Regions from separate parts of the Salipaludibacillus sp. CF4.18 genome, predicted to be linked through region 3. Evidence: predicted binding sites of a transcription regulator. Region 3 holds the regulator's gene; each other region holds the start of a gene.

Region 1 (6,519 bases), on a different contig from region 3:
GTGTTTCTAAATATTCAAGAGTTAAACCAATATCTAATATTGATTTCGCACCTGCACAAACAACGGCCACATTTGTTTTGGCTAACTCCTGTAAGTCAGCAGATACATCCATTGTTTCTTCAGCGCCTCTATGTACGCCACCGATTCCTCCGGTTACAAAGACTTTTATTCCAGCCAATTCTGCACAAATCATCGTTGCGGCTACCGTCGTAGCACCTGCTTTTTTAGAAGCCAAAACAGAGGCAAGATCTCTTCTGCTGACTTTTTCTACATCTGTCGCTTTTGCTAAATAAATAAGTTCTTCCTCTGAAAGTCCTATTTTAATTTTCCCATCTAAAATAGCAATCGTAGCTGGCACTGCTCCTTTATTGCGAATAATTTTTTCAACTTTCTTAGCTGTGTCTACATTCTGAGGGTATGGCATACCGTGAGAGATAATTGTTGATTCAAGAGCAACGATTGGTAAGTTTGCTTCTTTAGCTTTTAATACCTCTGCTGAATAGTCAATATATTGTGTGTAGCTCATGTTATGTTCCTCCTTGGTTTGATGGTTCTTAGTTTCATTTCGTTTTAATTTATTCTTGGTCGATCGAATTTTTAACGAAATTCCTTTTTTTATTGCCCTTGTCCTGTTAAAGTACCTCGTTAAAAATGGATTCATTTAATCCTTCGGCAACGGTTTCTGTAGTGCTTAACGTTCGCTGTGCCAGCTTCGTGCCATTTTCACAAGCAACCTTTAACGTCAGTCCTTTATGAATGCTGTAAAAGACGCCAGCAGCAAAAGCATCCCCTGCACCCGTAACATCCTCTACATGTGTTTTTAACGCAACAGTCTGTCCTATTGATCCTTCCACCGATTGAAAATGTGCACCTTTTTCCCCTGCAGTAACAATTATATTCTTCACTCCAAGCTTCACTATCTCATCCATTTTCATTGGAATGTCCTTTGATTTCACATGAGGAACATACCTTTCAATGACTGCGTTTAACTCCTCAATATTTAAAATAAAATAATCGATTTTCGATAGATCGTCCGGTAATCGATTAATTTTTTTGGCGGATACTGGCACAACTCCGAGAATTTGCTTGCCTGCATCCTTTTGATGAAATATAGACGATAAAACATCTTTCGGGAAATTCGTGTCAAGAATGATCATATCAGCTGAACGGAAATGACTAAGAGATTTTTTTACATCAGCTACCGAAACTGCGTCATATATATCCATCTCTGCTAGTGCAAACATCATATTATTTTTTTCATTAAGCACCGCAGTATAGTTTCCAGTCCTTTGATCCTGTTTTTGAATCGATGTCGACATATCATAATGTGACGAGTGAGACCATATTTTGTCTCCTTCAGAATCGGATCCTACTGCAGTATAAAGCAATGTTGGTACTTGAAGTCTGGCAAGATTGTCTGCTATATTTCTGGCTACTCCTCCAATTGTTTCACTGACCACTACTGGATTTGAGTCTTCCCATTGGAATTCTGATTGAATTTTTGCCTTACGGTCAATATTCGCTCCACCGACACATAAAACTTGCCGTTCATTATTTAATACATAGGCTCTTCCTTTAATATGGCCATTTTTTGTCAATGACGAAATATAACCAGCTACAGCAGATCGGGATAATTGTAATCTGCTAGCTAAATCTTGTTGTGAAATATAAGGATTATTTTTAATGAGACCTATAATGTACTCTTCTTTTTCGTTCATTACCTTCCTCCTTATCCTCTACTTAATTAAAACAAACATTTGTTTATAAATCAAATGTTTGTTTATCCTTGTTTTCGCTTACTTTTTATTACTTAAGGGTATAGAATTAATTAACATACATCATCCACTATTATTTTGTATGTTTATCAGGAGGCACAATGTGAAAAATTTCTCTTTATATCGAATCACGGTCATTGTTATTATGTTTCTTAAATTTGTTCTGCAACTATATATCTTTAATAAAACACATAAAAATTGGGATTCAGCCTCTCATCAAAAATGGGAGCAGCTATTAAAAAAACAAGCAATAGAGTATCGCGAAAAAGCGCTTAAACTTGAAGGTTTAATGATTAAAGTTGGTCAATTCCTTAGCACTCGGGCCGATATTATGCCTGAAGTTTTCCTGAAAGAATTAGCAGACTTAATTGACCAGGTCCCTCCTGTTCCAGCCGAAATTTCCAAGAAAATACTGGAAGATGAATGGGGTCAACCTATTTCCAATCGATTATCACAAATTAGTGATAAACCGATTGCCTCCGCTTCGATTGGAGAAGTCTACAAAGGCACATTAAAAAATGGACAAGAAGTCGCAATTAAAATTAAACGGAATCATATCGATAAAATTATTCGCACAGATTTTAAAGCATTACGAATCGTACTATGGATTACCAGGACCTTCACTAAATTCGGTAAAGAAGTCGATACGAAAGCTTTATTCAAAGAAGTCGTTTCAATTATCGGTGATGAGCTTAATTATTATAAAGAACTAAAAAATGCTCAAAATTTTCAAAAGAGATTTAGTCATAGTCAGGATTATTATATCCCGCAATTCTTTGAAGAATTCTGTACAAAAAAAGTTCTCGTGATGGAGTGGATTGAAGGAAGAAAGGTAACTGAATTATCTTTTCTAAAGAAACATCAAATTGATCACAAAGACACAGCAAGAAGACTTTTTCAATTTTTTATTGATCAATTGCTCGACTATGGAATGTTTCATGCTGACCCACATCAAGGAAACATTCTTATAACAAAGGACGGTCAAATCGTTATTCTTGATTTTGGAATGGTTGGAGAAATCTCACGCGATGACGCCAAAAGAATTCGCAAGATGATTCAAGGATTTGTCTTGGATGATTATCAGCTTGTTATTAGCCAACTTGAAGATTTAGGTTTCCTTCTTCCCAAAGCAAATAAAAAAAAGCTCCAAACCTTACTTAAAACTTATGTAGATATGTATTTGGAAGAAGACATTACTCAATTAGATCAGCACAAGGTAGAAGAAATATTTAATGATCTTCAAGAAATAGTACGGGAACAGCCTATCCAATTACCCGCAGAATTCGCGTTTTTAGGTCGCGCCGCATCTATCGGTATTGGCGTTCTAACAATTATTGATCCCAAAATCGATTTTATAGAATTGGGTAAACCTGTAGTAGCGAAATGGTTAGAAGATACCGATGACGACCGCGGAAATATAAAGATGCAAGTATTGAAAGAATCGGTGAAACCTTTATTGTCGCTCCCTCGTAACTTAAATAGTTACCTTGAAGCACCTCATGAACAAAGAAAATCTGAAGAACGAAGACAGTGGAGGCAATTTGACCACCAAAGATATATACTATTAATAATCAGTTCTGTATGTGGTTTTTTCTTCAGTAGTCTATTGTTATTTGTCTCGCTTATTTTCTCTTTTCCATTGTTGCAGAGCTTTATGGCTCTTGTGACACTTGTATTTTTAATCGCTACTGTTTTTAGTTTTATCATTCATAAGCGGTGGGTGAAAAAATTAGACAATAAATTTTAGGAGGAGTTACTTATGAGTAATTTATTAAAAACAGGGTTTTTGTTAGGCTTAGGAGCTGCAGTATCTAGTAAGGAAAAAGTAGAAAAGTATATTGATGATTTAGTATCCAAAGGCCGGGTTACTCCCCAGGAAGCTGACGACATGTATCACTCCCTACTAAAAAAGGGTGAGGAAACAGAAGAAAAATGGAATACACGTTCAAAAGAAAAAGTAGGCAACTTTATAGAGGATCTGAATCTTGTGTCTAAAGATGATTATAAGCTTTTACAAGCGAGAGTTGAATTATTAGAGGAAAAGTTATCCAACCTTGAAAAACAAGACAAAGATTCTGAAATAGACGAAGACCACCAGTAAATATTTTATTCGAGTACTTATATGAAGGCACTGAAAAAGTTGTTTTTTTACTTTTCCAGTGCCTTTTTGATGCTATGAACGAAGCCATTGCCATGTATATTTTTAAATTTTATCAATGGTCCTGTTTATCTGCTGTTTTTTTCTAGGTATATCTCTCCCGTATTCTCACATGATAGGAAAGAAAAAAGGAGGCAATACTTTTATGGATAGTAATCAATTACAGTCAGGTGACACCGTATTTGTCATTCAACGAAATCCTCATACACAATCAGTCGCACATATTCAAGAAGCATCCATTGTTACCAATCCTTTTCACCCTGGTCATTTAGCTTTGTTTTTCATGGAAGAGTATTATCCTCTAACGGATGATTTAGCCATATACTCCAGCTACTCAGAAGCCAAAGGGGATTACACATCTACATTTGGTCCAATGGAATCGGATCTTGACCAATCCCCTATCCAAGAGACTTACGACTGATGATCCCTCCTTTTGTACCTCAACTCGTTTATATGGAGCCACGAGCATTGGAATATCCATTGGGAGAGCAGCTTCACAAGAAATTCACCGACATGGGAATTGAAATACGTCAGACTACTTCACACAATCAAGTTCGGAATATACCAGGGAAAAATCATTTTCAACAATATCGCGTAGCAAAATCTACCCTTGTAGTAGGCGTAAGAAAGACATTGAAATTCGATACATCAAAACCTTCTGCAGAATATGCGATTCCACTAGCTACTGGTTGCATGGGCCATTGCCAATATTGCTATTTGCAAACCACAATGGGCAGTAAACCTTATATTCGTACCTACGTAAATACCGATGAAATATTTAACGCAGCTGATGAATACATGCAGGAACGTGCCCCTAAGGAAACTCGGTTCGAGGCAGCTTGTACATCTGATATTGTTGGCATAGATCACTTAACTCACTCTTTAAAAAAAGCTATTGAACATTTTGGGAAATCGGAACATGGTAAACTTCGTTTTGTCACTAAATACCATCATGTAGATCACCTACTAGATGCTGACCACCGAGGCAAAACCCGGTTTAGATTCAGCATTAATGCCGATTATGTTATTAAGCATTTTGAACATGGTACTTCCCCTCTGAATGAGCGCATAAATGCGGCTGTAAAAGTCGCTAAGGCCGGCTACCCGTTAGGTTTTATCATCGCTCCAATATATTTACACGAAGGTTGGGAAAAGGGTTACTATACGATGTTCGAGAAGCTCAACAAAAAACTTCCTCAATCATTAAGACAAAATGTAACATTCGAATTAATTCAGCACAGATTTACAAAACCTGCAAAACGAGTGATTCAAAAAAATTATCCGATGACGAAATTAGAGTTAGATGAAGAAAAAAGAAAATACAAATGGGGAAAGTACGGGATAGGTAAATACGTCTATCAAACACAAGAACAAGAGATGATCCAAGAAACATTTCATCGGTATAAAGATGAATTTTTTCCTGAATCAAAAATTGAATACTTCACGTAATAAAAACGCAAAGCGTCTTTTATTAAATACAGCGTGATCTTTCGCCACCCCGAGTAGCACCTCTTTAGTACGTGTAGGTGCTACTCAGTAGTAGGGCGGTCGCTTGATGCGTGTGTTGTAAAGATAGCTAAAAAATACCATACTCCCCTTAAGGAAACATGGTCCGAATCACTACTTTCTTATCTCATAAAACGGCATTTGCCGTTTTTTTACTTTGACTCAGTTTTCTTCAAACGTAATCAAAACGATACTCTATAGCATCTCCTACAAATTCATATCCAATTTTCATGTAAATAGAATTAGAGGTTGGATTTTCAGCATCTGTGTTTAAGCTGCAGAATTGAAATCCTTCTTGGAGAAGTCGTTCACTCAACGCAGCTACACAAGATGTGGCATACCCTTGACCTTGATATTCGTCTGCAGTATATACAAAGTTTACGACTACTCCATTTTCCAACTCCCGAGCACGTTTTGCCATTGATACCGGCGTACAATTCTCATTTTTCCAGAGAAACACCCGGTTATGTTCTATTTCATCAAGTACATTTTTTTCTAAGTCTTTATGATCTGTCATTCCTAAAGTATCTCTTTCAAAATCTTCTGTCCATGACATGATGAGTGCAATATCATCTTCATTTGCATAGCACAGTTTTCCTTTTGTTCGCTTAAAGTCACGGAGCGAGGCTAGCTGATAGATTTTTTGTTGCATGACTTTTACAACATTACAAGAGGTTAGTTCCTTCCACTTCTCAGAAAAATCAGTTACAAGATCAGAACAACCAATCACTCCAGGGATAGCTATTCCTTCTGCCTTATAAGCCCATATTGCGGCATCATGCACCGCAGATTTATGCCCACATATAATGAGGTTTCGTTGTGGTGTTCGAACAAGGACAATTTTTGGCTTACTGTCGTCCTCTTTCCCAATAACCATTAAGACATCTTTTAGTTGGGAAGTTTGACCTGATTTTCTTTCGCTCCTAGCTAACTGTTTTAGGATTCCAAGGGGAAGATTATGCTCTGCCTCATTGTCCACTAAAAAGTTTTCTGCTTCCTTTAACATGGTTACAGCTGAGTGCTGGCGAAAAAACTTCATAAGGCATCCACCTTCCTAGTAGTTTAAGAAAAACGCAAAGC
Region 2 (6,519 bases), on a different contig from region 3:
CGTTTGAAAAACTGATTAAAGAGGGAAAGGTAAAGTCTAACCCTCTTAAAGGATATCTAGCGGCAATTTCTGTTGGGATAGACGAGAAACAACAAGCGATGCTTGATCTGGATTACGTAGAAGATTCTCAAGCTAATGTGGATATGAATGTGGTCATGACTAGCGACGGCGAGTTAGTCGAAGTACAAGGTACAGGGGAAGAAGCGACTTTTTCCAGAAAACAATTAAACGAAATGCTCGATCTTGCGGAGAAGGGTATTGAAGAATTATTTCTTATGCAGAAAAAAGTCCTAGGTGCATTTGGGGATAGTATAGCAAGTAAAAGAGACCGTAAAGCGGATGGAGAGTAGTTAGACATGAAGGAAATATTTATTGCAACAAGAAATAGCGGGAAAGTAAAGGAATTTGAGGCATTTTTTCAGGAACGTGGGTTACAGGTGAAATCTCTCCTGGATCTGCCAGATGAAATTGATGTAGTAGAGGATGGTAAAACGTTTGAAGATAACGCGATAAAAAAAGCGGAAACCATCGGTAAACGAATTGGCATGCCTGTTTTAGCGGACGATTCTGGTTTGGAAGTGGATGCATTACAAGGTGCTCCGGGGATTTACTCCGCCAGATTTGCTGGTCCAAAAAAAGATGACGGTGAAAATAATCAAAAGCTTTTGCGTGAGCTGGAAAATGTTCGTGACGAGGATAGAACCGCCAGATTTGTATGTGCACTTGCAATCTTTTTTCCTAACGGCAAGGTTCAAACAGTTCGTGGTACATGTGAAGGGAAGATTGGTTATGAATTGATGGGGGCTCATGGGTTTGGGTATGACCCATTGTTCAAAATTCCAAATTCAGAACAAACGATGGCTCAATTGGAAAAACACGAGAAAAATAAAATTAGTCATCGTGCAAAAGCGTTATTAGCTCTTGCAGACCACTGGGATGATTGGGCCGCAACGAATAAATAAGTAGTAAGGAGTGAAGGAACTATGAAAGCTTTAATTATGAGTGATAGTCATGGGTGGGAAAAGGAAGTCCAATTACTTGTCGATCGTCATAAACAAGAAGTAGATGCTATTTTTCATTGTGGAGATTCTGAACTAACATCTGATTCTGGTTGCTTAGAGGCTGTTACTACTGTTCGCGGGAATTGTGATTTTGGAGATGATTTTCCCGAAGAAGTCGTTGAGGAAGTAAGAGATACGCGCTTTTTAATTGCTCATGGTCATTTGTTAAATATTAAAATGACACCGACGAATCTTATTGAACGTGGGAATGAAGAGGAAGCTGATATTTTATGTCATGGGCATTCACATATACCTGTAGCGATGCAGGAAAACAACAAAATCATCATTAATCCAGGCAGTATCCGCCTTCCGCGTCAGTATCCAATCGGAACTTATGTGATTGTGGAAACATCAGAAGATGAGGTAGATGTGACGTTTTTATCTATGGCGGGAAATAAAATTGAAGATTTAAGTAAAAAGTTTAAGAAAACCAGTTGACATATTGGCTGAGATTGTTTATATTAGATATTGTCGCTGTTAACAAAAACAGTTACTAACGCAAAAATATTTTAAACAATCTCAGCTCTTTACATAGTTTATAACTGAGAGAGTGACCGATCGATAGTAATAAAGTTTTGTTTTATATGCGGGTGTAGTTTAGTGGTAAAACCTCAGCCTTCCAAGCTGATGATGTGAGTTCGATTCTCATCACCCGCTCCAAATAATGTCTCAGTAGCTCAGCTGGATAGAGCAACGCCCTTCTAAGGCGTCGGTCGTAGGTTCGAATCCTACCTGGGACACCATACATAAACTTTCAAACCTCTTGGTTATCAAGAGGTTTTTTGTTTGTTTTAAAAGAGGAGTAGGCAGCTTTAACTTAACTGTGAGTTCTTTCATTAATGGTTTGCTTTATTTTGAAAAAACGCTTGAAGTAGCGAAAGCGTCCGCCTAGAACGAATTCAAGCGTCTCTCTGACCTAAGTGAACTATCTATCAGAAGAACTTCATTATTAGTTTCACTTCGTTTTGGATACTTTAATAAAAAGAGAAGTTTTATTAAAGGAGCTCTATCATGTCCCTAGACGCGTTACTTATGGGCGTTGCTTTTATCCTCATCCATCTATTTGCAAACAATCTTATACCTTCAGAGAGAATTCGGCGATTAAAGTGGTTTTCATTTTCCGGAGGTCTAGCTGTATCCTATGTATTTGTCTACGTTCTTCCGACTCTGCATAAAGAACAAATTGTCGTCAAAAAGTATGGAGATTACTTTACGATGGAATCGGAATTGTATTTTGTTGGTTTAATAGGGCTAATTATTTTTTATGGGATACAAAAAGTTGTTAGAAATGCACAAAAAACATCGCCGCCAGGCAAAGTTAAAACTTTGTTTTGGTTACAAATCATCTTTTTTGGCGTCTATAATATGCTGGTTGCCTATACAGTTATTGCGCATGATGTTTTGGGTATTCAAGCGGTATTTTACGGTCTTGCAGTTGGAATGCACTTTATCGCTGTTGCTCATGACTTAGGGAGGGAATATCCGGAGATCTATAATAAAGTAGGAAAGTACGTTCTAGCCTTTGGCATTGTTGCCGGATGGGCGTTAGGTATCGGAGTGAACCTTTCTCCTTTAACAGAATCAGTTATCTTTGCCTTTATTTCAGGAGCAATGATTTTAAATGTTTTAAAATATGAACTGCCTCCAGATGATGAAGCACACTTTATTACGTTTTCTATTGGCGTGATTTCATACACTACCATTACGATGTCGCTTAAGTTTTTCTTTCAGTGGTAATCTGTTTCCTATACCAAGATGAAATTTCTTGGCACGGGTAGAAAGAAAAGAAAGGAAGGGCAAAGCCGATCTTCATCGACTTTGGCCTATTCAATACGTTCCATGGATTTTAAATCGTTAATTTTAATCCATTCCCCTGAAATTTTTAATTGGTGAAGTTGATGATCGATATGGTCAATGACTCCACTGATTTCGGTATCATATCCATTATTCCAATAAATGATGCGTACATCGATTGTGTAATTCAAGGACTCCATGGCAACAAAGCCGAGCTCTGTTAACTCATAGTCATTTAGGTTTGGTTTGGGGTCCTTTGTCACTTCTCTGTTTCGGTTACGTAATGCCTGGATATGTTCAGGGAGCATCATTCGGCTTCCTTCCCACATAAGGTTACCTCTCTTGATGTAATCACTCATTTATAATGTCCTCCTATTTTCGCAGCACGTTCATCGGATTGACTGGCTTGAAGAAGAGCAGATGCCCGACGAATCGAGGTTTTTCCATACTTTACGTTAATTTCATCCATTGTATAGCCAAGTTGAATACGATGTTCCTGGTCGGGATCAAACAGACTTAGTTGAACCATCTGATCGCTTGTAAGACTGGATAAGGAGACGCCAAGGCGACGGATGGGAAACGTATCCCAAAATGTTTCCAAGAGCTCACAGGCGTAATGAAACACAGATGTGGTGACATTGGTTGGTTCCATCATAGTAAGCTGTCGATGAAAGCCGGTTGGGTGATCGTAGCTTGCTCCTGACATGCTTAGAGTGATCGTTTGTCCCATGACGTGAGAGCTTCTTGCACGCAGACAAACTTCTTCGCAAAGCTCCAGCAATACCACTTTGATATCTTCCTTTTTACGATAGTCTGAAGGAAGGGTCATCCCGTGCCCGATTGCTTTTTGACTATTCGTGGAAGAGGTGGAAACTGGAGAATAATCAACACCATTTGCATTCATCCATAAAACCTGTCCGTGTATTCCCCATCTTTTTTTTATCTTTTTCACATCTGTTTGTGCCAGTTCTCCGATTGTTCGTATAGCCATCATTCGTAAATGATGACTCATCCGAGTTCCTGCCCGGAACAAGTTTTCGATTGGCATCGGCCATAACGTATGAGTCAGTTCTTCTTTTTTCAGGTGAAAAATACCTTCTTTCGTTTTTTTAGCGAAATTATCACATGCCATTTTGGCTAAAACTTTATTTTCTCCAATTCCCACCCGAGCGCGGACGCGGATCTGTTTCTGGATGTCATGTTGAATCTGGCGGGCTATCTCATAGGGATCACCGAATAATTTTTGAGAATGGGTAAGATCCATGAACTGCTCATCAATGCTGTACGGTTCTACGATGTCGGTATACCTTTCCAAAATTTCAGTGATTGCTAACGAACTATCAATGTATTCCTGCATCGTTGGAGGTACAACGACCAGGTGTGGACATTTTTGCTGCGCTTCCCACAACCGTTCGCCATTTTTAATACCTGACTTCTTGGCGAGAGGACAAGCAGCTAAAATAACACCGGATCTTCGTTTGGGGTCTCCGGAAACGACGAGAGGCTGATCTAGGTTTTTATAATGCTTCGCTTTTTCCACAGAGGCAAAGAATGATTGCATATCAACTAAAAAGATGACTTTTTTCATAGCTGTAATCCCTCCTTAGGCACAATAATACCTAAGGAGTCGGAAGAAAACAAGAACATTTGTTCGGTAATATTTGGGTCTCATAATTCAATTGATCAGAAAAGAACTCATATACGAAGAGAGACATGGGGAAATATAGTGCAGAGGGTAATAAAAAATATTTTTAATCATCTTTTTGAGACGTCATCAATGTCAGTTATTCCACATTTTTTAAGTGACTGGAAGAAAGGAAATTACGTGTATCTATTCCATCAAGCATAAGTGTCATGTCCTCGTGTGAAGATTTGACAGAGAAAGAAACGACGTGCCAGCCTTTTAATTTCAAATATAATAAAGAGAGTCTTGAAACAAGCGTTCTAGGTTTTTCTTCAATGAAAGCCACTCTAAATGGTTCGAGTGCTAAAGGGATAAATACAAAATTGAGTTGCAAACCGCATGATACATAGTATCTTCGAGCAACAAGGGCTTCATATAATTGTCGTTGACTGTCCGTTAAGATACTTAGTTCGTATTTTTTCACAGTAGTAAAATAGGGGCGCGAATAGTGTATGGTCATGGTATGTGTTAATACGATAACGAACATAGCTATCAGCATAAAGAAGAGAGTAGTCATTTTTATCCATCCTCACTTTCTATCTATCGATTGAAAAACTATATGTATACTTAACATTTTCAAAATCGTTGAAAAATAAACGTGAATCACAAAAGTATTGAAAAAAGACGACGATAGTCATAATTGTATTTGTTTTTCTACTTGACAATTGATAAACTAATGAGACAGATGTGAGAAATCTACATAATACAGAATTAAAAACGAAAGGAGGATAGCTAAAATGGGGAAGCAGGCAAATGGTCATGATGACAATGTTATCCTTTTTCCAGGACTTGTTGCAAGGCTTGTAGAAAAAGGAATGTCATCTTTAAAAGAGAAAAAATTGTATGATGCGCTAACATATTTTAAACAGTCGACAGATTTGGAACCGCAGCATCCACAAGCCCGTTATGGACTCGTCATCACGAATATCGAGCTGAACCGTTTAAATGAGGCAAAGAAATATTGTGAATCCATGCTTAAAGAAGGGATTGGAGAATATTTTGATGTGCTTCAAGTTTACGTCTCTCTTCTTATTCAGTTAGGTGATTACGAAGAAGTAGTAGGATTACTGGAGACGGTAATGACAGAAGAGAAACTGCCTGCAAAAATGGCAGAATCATTTTACCACTTGTTGGATTTCGCAAGGAATATGACAGAAGGTTTTGAAGAGATCGCGGACGAAGTAGACTTCGGGGAAAAGGATTCGCTTGAAATGGTCCCTTCAACCGATGAACTTATTAAGGTTTTGGAAAAGGGTCATCCTGATCAGCAATGGGGGGCGATTCAACAACTGAGTCACTATGACTCCAGTGAGGTTCAAAATGCGTATCGTGCTTTTCTGAAAGATAAAGATCATTCACCAGTTCTAAAAAGCTATCTCCTTCAAATTTTAAGAGAAATGAAGCATCAAGGAGTATATGAAGTACATAAATTTAATGAGCAGTATCAAGTGAATATTGAAGACTTGGAAGATGTATTTCATGAAAAGTTTGGAAACGAAGTGATTCACAGACTTGAACATGAACTCGGACAAGAAAATCCATCATTATTTGAAATGGTGGGACAAGTCTGGTGGCACTATTTATTTGCGATATACCCTCAGGCACCCATTCCTTTAGATATTGAAGTGTGGGCTTGTGCCTTGCATCACATGGGAAATAGTTTAATGGAAGAGGAAACGTCGTATATAGAAGATGTCCTTCCATTCTATGGAGGTGAAAAAGAAGCAACAGTAACCGCAGTGAAACAAATGAAGGAAATCGAGTCATTACTATTTGCAACGGATCAGACACATACATAATAATGGAAAAGAAATTACATACAGATATCTGCATTTTCTAATCAAGCAGAAATCATTGAAATGAATGCAACGTGTGTTATAATGTAGGGGTTGCAAAAAGCTGAAGCGATAAATATGATTTTTTTTATGTTGGAGGGAAAGTATACATGACAGCTAAATGGGAAAAAAAAGAAGGTAACTC
Region 3 (6,519 bases):
GAACACCCGGCCTTTTGTTTTTTCGTATAAATCTTTGTCTATATGGGGTGGGATAATAGCTCTTTTAAAAACAGCACCAGGATATGGAAAGATTCCTTCTCTCAAAATTGAATGGTTGGTTTCGGATTTTGGTTGAAAATAATACCCATTAATTGTTTGCTCTTCAATGTTAACTCCTAAACTATTACTAATGATAATTAAACCATTTAAAGGAACATATCTTTCTATCCGATCTTTTAATTTATCTAAACATTTTAGTAATCGATTAGATACTAAATATAGTACTACCGGGCCAAGATTTAAATTCGTTTCTGTTAAATTCATTTCGTAATCCAACTGATCAGGAATAGATGTGTCGTTTTTTATATTTTCAGATATACCAATGGTGTCATTAGGAAGAATGTTCGAATATTGGATAATAAGCTCTTTTTCCCAAGAGCCGAAATGAAAAGTGATTTTTTCTGAGGAAGATATTATTCCTTTTCGAAATATATTTGGAAAATAAATCTCGTCTATTTTATTTGTAGCTATCCATTTAATATACAATCGGACCATCCTTCCAATTAACTAACTTCACATATCAACTTTTCTGTGAAGAAAATTACAAACGAGAATAATGATGCTGTGTGTAAAACTTCAGTGTCAACATCATACAAGCATAAAGGTGATGGAATGTATGATCCAACCTCGGGTCTATATTAAAAAAACTACTTCATCCAAGCGTATGCTTTATTTAAAGAAATAATGACTAATCAGATAGTTAATAGTAAGTAAAATAATTGTAAGAAATGATTTAAATAAGGTGGGGTGAAATCAAAAGTATGGTATTAAGGGATCTGCATATCGTTATAAATGGATTTTGACATTTACGCTGGGAATTTGGGTGTAATACAGGGATATTTAAGAGGTTATATACTCACCATTTATTTATTTCTTAATATGATATGTTTGAGCATGTTACAGAGGAAAGGGTGATGAAACTTGAGTATGAAGGCAAATATAACCGATAGTCTCGGGGTGTTAGTGTCGAATAGAGCCTGGAAAGGTATTTCTAAAAATAAACCCCATTATCGGCTGGAAAAATTGGCGGAGGCTAATAAAGAAGATTATTTTAAAATGTTTTTTTTCTCCATTAATAAAGTCAATATAGACAAACAAGTCATTACTGGATATTATTTTGATTTTAAAAATAACTTATGGAAACAAGGTACTTTTCCATATCCAGAAGTTCTTTATCGGCGTGGTGGTGCAACGAAGAAATTTAAAGACAACTATCGCACTTTTATAGATCAATGCAAGAAAAAGAAAACATTCTTTTTGAATCCTTCTTCATTAGGAAATTGGGACATTTATAACTATTTTAGTAATCTTAAGCCATTAAAACCTTATTTGTTAGAAACGGTTTTATATGAAGGTCCAGAAGATTTATTTTACATGATGAATAAACATCAAACGATTTATCTGAAAGGGGTCACCGGGAGAAAAGGACAAAATGTGGTGCGCGTAGAATTGTTATCAAATAATCATTATCAGTGTAAGTATTATGATTATACTCAACAAAAAATTTACACCATGAACTATGAACAGTTAGATGATGTTATCCCTTTCTTAGACAAATTTTACAAAGGGAAAGGATTTATGGTACAAGAAGCTATCGACCTATTAGAACTTAACAATAGAAGGATAGATTTGCGGGCTGAATTACAAAGAGATATAACTAAAGGAATTCAGGTCGGTGGAATAAGTGCAAGAGTTAGCCAAGAAAACTCCCCGATTACAATTCATTCAGATGCTATCCCACTTGATGATTTGTTCAAGTGGATAAAATTATCCTCCAAAGAAAAATTGAAAATTAAGAAAAGAATTGAATCCTTTTTATGCACTGTTTATAAAGAGACGGAAGATAAATATGGGGAATTTGGAGAGATCGGGATAGATTTTGGACTAACAAAAGATCTAGAAATTAAGTTTATTGAATGTAATTCACAGAGCGCAAAAGTATCACTATTGAAAGCATATGGTGAAAAAACCTTAATGCAATCCATGCAAAATATACTCTCGTATGCTAAAGGTTCCCTCTTGGAAACAAGAAGCGAAGAAGATGTGAGAGATTTAGAGGCAGATAACGGAAACAAAGTAAGTAACAGCAGAGAGGAAAAAGTTACCCAAAAGAAAAATAAAAATAAAAGGGAGCTTTGTAAAAAACCCTCAACAAAGATTATACAGAAAAAAATTAAATATAAAAGACCTACTAGGCAAGAGAATACTTTTTCAACAACTCAAGTTTGGTTTGTTAGTGCGGGACGCAGTTAACGGAATGTGAGGCTTTCATTTAAATCTTCATAACTAAAGAGAAAGGATGAGGCAGGCTCCTTGTCCTACTTTTAAAATCTAGACAGACATCATTCTTAAACTCTATCTGGCATAACACTAGGTAAAAAATAAAAAGAAGATCAAGTAGTATCACTTGATCTTCTTTTCAATGGTATACATAAGTTATTGAAGTGTTCTGAAAACGCCGATGACTTTGCCAAGAATAGTAACTTTATCTAAAATGATTGGGTCTAATGTAGAATTTTCAGGTTGGAGTCGAAAGTAATTATCTTCTTTAAAGAATCGTTTCACAGTCGCTTCATCATCTTCTGTCATAGCGACCACGATTTCTCCATTATTTGCATGACTTTGTTGTCTAACTACGACATAATCGCCATCAAATATACCAGCCTCTATCATAGAATCCCCAGATATTTCAAGAATAAAGGACTGTTCATCCTGAACAAAGCTTGCTGGCAATGGTAAGTATTCTTCCACATTTTCAATCGCAGTGATCGGTTGTCCTGCAGTAACCTTACCAATTACAGGAATTTGTATGGATGCCGTGTGATTTACTTGAGAGGAATCATCATGTAATCCCAAAACTTCAATAGCGCGCGGTTTAGTTGGATCACGGCGAATGTAGCCTTTTTTCTCTAGTCTTGATAGATGACCATGCACAGTTGAACTAGATGCTAAGCCCACTGCTTCTCCGATTTCTCTCACCGAAGGGGGATATCCACGATCTTTAACTTCTGATTTAATAAAATCAAAAATAGCTTGCTGTCTAGAAGAGAGCTTTGTCATATTTCACACCTCGTTATATGTATTTTGTTCTATTTAATAGTTGTATATCATAGCAATCTAGTATTAAGAAACATTTACAGGAACATTATACCATGAGAACGTTAGTTTCGCAAACACTCGTTCTACTTATATGCTTGACACGAACAACTGTTCTAGTTATAGTAAAAGGGAACAAACATTCTTATTATGAGGTGATGAGCAATGCAAACATATAAATCTTTACGAAAGTACATAGACGGATCTGTTTTTATACTTCTTTTATCCTGTGTATTATACTCATGGACTTATTTTTCAGATAATCATACTCCAGTTGAAGAAAAGTATCAGGTGTCAACAGAATGGACCGTTGAAGATGGAGAGTCTCTATGGGCGATTGCCAGTTCCATTTCGGATGACCATGATATGACAATTGAACAGACTATTTCATGGATGAAGTCAAAAAATGATTTGGATAATGAGAGTATCTTTCCGGGTCAACGATTAGACGTTCCAACTCAGCTGACAGGAGTTGCTCAAGAGTGAGAGGAATAATATATACGAGAGTGAGTACTGACAAAGAAACACAACAAACATCTCTTATCCGACAAAAAGAAGAACTAGTGAAAATAGCAGAAGCCGAAAACATCCAGGTTATTGATATAATAGAAGAAAAAGCAAGTGGCTATGAAATAGAGAGAGACGGAATATTTATCATGCTCGAACGATTTAAAAAACAAGAGGCTAATATATTACTTATTCAAGACGACACAAGACTTGGTCGTGGGAATGCTAAAATGGCTCTCATTCACCAGTTGAATAAAATGAATGTAAAAATATATTCTCTAAAAGACAATGGTGAATTAGCATTATCTGAGACCGACTCAATGGTGTTGGATATCGTCGCTATTGTGGAGGAGTATCAGCGTAAACTTCAAAATGTTAAAATAAAAAGAGGGATGAAGCGAGCTGTTAGTAATGGCTTTGATCCGTCTATGAATCTATTGGGTGCAACCCGTGGTGGAGGAAGAAAGAGAAAAGAGGTTCCACTCAAAGAGATCTTGAGATTAAGAGAGAGTGGAATGACTTTTCATGAACTGGCCCTAATGCTAAGAGGGATGGGATATTCGATTTCAAAAGCAACGGCACATCGAAGATATCAGGAACATATGAAAAGCTTGTCCAACGATTAGGCAGTAAACTTGAATCCTTTATTTCATTGCTTTAAAATGAAATATGCCTATCAACAAACGGAGGGATTCAGATGATTCATAAAGAAAAACTTGATAGAATAAACATTTTAGCAAGGAAAGCAAAAAGCGAAGGTTTATCATTAAAAGAACAAAAAGAGCAAAAAGAGCTAAGGAATGAATATTTGAAGAATGTTCGCAAGTCATTTAAGAACCAATTAAAATCGGTAAAAGTTGTTGACGAAGAAGGTACAGATGTAACACCAGCTAAATTAAAAAAAGAAAAAGAGAATGATTCTTTACACTAATTTCTCTTGAAATATCTTTTGATTTGTTTATATTAAGTAATCCATTTTCCATTATTGTTGTTTGGGAAACTGATTACTTTTTTTATTTGAATATTTTTCACCTATAAGTATTATTGTTATTTTAATTGAAAAACCAAGGAAGGAAAGCATGCGCATTTATCGGACTCGAGTTCCACTCTGTTCTAATTTAATTTTTTATTTTAAAAGAATTAGGCTAATATATATCATAGCCGCAATACTCTCTGTAAATTACAGAATGTATTCATTATCAGATGTCTTAAATGAAATTAGTTTTTTGTAAATGTGTTATATTTTTAACTAACATGCTAAATATGGTTGTCTAACCTCTCTATAAAGTATATGATAAAAGTATATTTGATAAAATTTTTATGAAAAGAGGCTGATCAAGAATGGCTACAAGCATCGAGAATTTATCTATTAGCACGATCCGAACACTATCAATTGACAGTATTGAAAAAGCGAATTCAGGTCACCCGGGAATGCCTATGGGTGCGGCACCAATGGCTTATGAATTGTTCAGTAAGTACATGAACCATAATCCAAAAAATCCAGATTGGTTTAATCGTGATCGTTTTATTTTATCTGCGGGTCACGGATCTATGCTTCTATATAGCTTACTCCATCTCCATGGCTATGACGTTTCTATAGATGATTTAAAAGGATTCAGACAGTGGGGAAGTAAAACTCCAGGGCATCCCGAATTTGGACATACTCCAGGAGTAGAAGCTACAACAGGTCCTTTAGGTCAAGGTTTTGCTATGTCAGTTGGTTTTGCTATGGCTGAAAAGCACTTAGCTGCAACTTATAATAAAGACCAGTTTAATGTTGTTGACCATTATACATACAGCATTTGCGGAGATGGAGATTTAATGGAGGGTGTTTCTGCTGAAGCGTCTTCATTAGCAGGTCACCTGAAATTAGGAAAACTTATCGTTATGTATGATTCAAATGATATTTCCTTAGATGGTGATTTACATGAATCTTTCTCTGAAAGTGTCGAAGACCGATATAAAGCATACGGATGGCAAGTAATTCGTGTTGAAGATGGTAACGACCTTAAAGCAATTAGTGCGGCAATTGAAAGCGCTAAGTCAGATGATCGTCCTACATTAATCGAAGTAAAAACAATGATTGGTTTTGGCTCTCCGAACAAAAGTGGTAAATCAGCATCTCATGGTGCACCACTTGGGAAAGATGAAGTCAAATTAGCAAAAGAATCGTATAAATGGACTTTTGAAGAAGATTTCCATGTTCCAAATGAAGTGAGAGAGCACTACAAGAAGCTCGAAGAAGAAGGTCAAAAGAAAGAAGACGCTTGGAACGAGCAATTTGAAGAATACAAAAAAGCTCATCCTGAGCTTGCTAACCAACTAGCTACTGCTATTAAAGGCGAGTTACCTGAAGGATGGGATAAAGATATTCCTGTATATGAAGAAGGAGACAAGGCAGCTACCCGTGCGCACAGCGGAGAAGTAATTAACGCTTTGGCTAACTCTGTACCGAGTTTGTTTGGTGGTTCAGCAGATTTAGCTTCTTCTACAAAAACAATGATGAACGGAGAAGATGCTTTTTCTCGTGATAACTACTCCGGTCGAAATATTTGGTTCGGTGTTCGTGAGTTTGCGATGGCCGCTGCAGCAAACGGTATTGCATTGCACGGTGGTTTAAAGCCTTATTGCGCAACATTCTTTGTTTTCTCAGATTACTTACGTCCAGCATTAAGATTGTCTTCACTAATGAAAATCCCTACAACGTTTGTGTTTACGCATGACAGTGTTGCAGTAGGGGAAGACGGTCCTACTCATGAGCCTGTTGAGCAGTTAGCTGCTATTAGAGCTATTCCGGGTATTTCTGTTATTCGTCCGGCTGATGGTAATGAAACTGCTGCAGCATGGAGAATTGCA

Evidence for each region. Region 3 encodes LexA, which represses DNA repair genes until DNA is damaged. Its sites were predicted from a motif close to CGAACATATGTTCG; they were not measured.
Region 1: the regulator LexA is predicted to act here: its motif matches at 1,751-1,764, upstream of ACHABW_RS11935 (carbohydrate kinase).
Region 2: the regulator LexA is predicted to act here: its motif matches at 4,496-4,509, upstream of ACHABW_RS08900 (DNA polymerase IV).

Annotation. Positions count from the first base shown of each region.
Region 1 covers NZ_JBIMEV010000016.1:33,691-40,209, forward strand. Annotated here, with positions in the region: gene ACHABW_RS11930 (pseudouridine-5'-phosphate glycosidase) at 1-526, opposite strand, end outside; gene ACHABW_RS11935 (carbohydrate kinase) at 633-1,718, opposite strand; gene ACHABW_RS11940 (ABC1 kinase family protein) at 1,879-3,522, shown strand; gene ACHABW_RS11945 (phasin family protein) at 3,535-3,876, shown strand; gene ACHABW_RS11950 (transcriptional regulator SplA domain-containing protein) at 4,079-4,354, shown strand; gene splB (spore photoproduct lyase) at 4,354-5,382, shown strand; gene ACHABW_RS11960 (GNAT family N-acetyltransferase) at 5,612-6,478, opposite strand.
Region 2 covers NZ_JBIMEV010000010.1:62,313-68,831, forward strand. Annotated here, with positions in the region: gene rph (ribonuclease PH) at 1-350, shown strand, start outside; gene ACHABW_RS08870 (XTP/dITP diphosphatase) at 357-962, shown strand; gene ACHABW_RS08875 (metallophosphoesterase family protein) at 984-1,499, shown strand; tRNA gene ACHABW_RS08880 (tRNA-Gly) at 1,648-1,721, shown strand; tRNA gene ACHABW_RS08885 (tRNA-Arg) at 1,728-1,804, shown strand; gene ACHABW_RS08890 (hypothetical protein) at 2,073-2,798, shown strand; gene ACHABW_RS08895 (YolD-like family protein) at 2,885-3,214, opposite strand; gene ACHABW_RS08900 (DNA polymerase IV) at 3,211-4,443, opposite strand; gene ACHABW_RS08905 (hypothetical protein) at 4,640-5,056, opposite strand; gene ACHABW_RS08910 (tetratricopeptide repeat protein) at 5,277-6,338, shown strand; gene tig (trigger factor) at 6,485-6,519, shown strand, end outside.
Region 3 covers NZ_JBIMEV010000001.1:277,493-284,011, forward strand. Annotated here, with positions in the region: gene ACHABW_RS01390 (YheC/YheD family protein) at 1-546, opposite strand, end outside; gene ACHABW_RS01395 (YheC/YheD family protein) at 988-2,313, shown strand; gene lexA (transcriptional repressor LexA) at 2,497-3,120, opposite strand; gene yneA (cell division suppressor protein YneA) at 3,322-3,642, shown strand; gene ACHABW_RS01410 (YneB family resolvase-like protein) at 3,639-4,289, shown strand; gene ACHABW_RS01415 (DUF896 domain-containing protein) at 4,361-4,594, shown strand; gene tkt (transketolase) at 5,005-6,519, shown strand, end outside.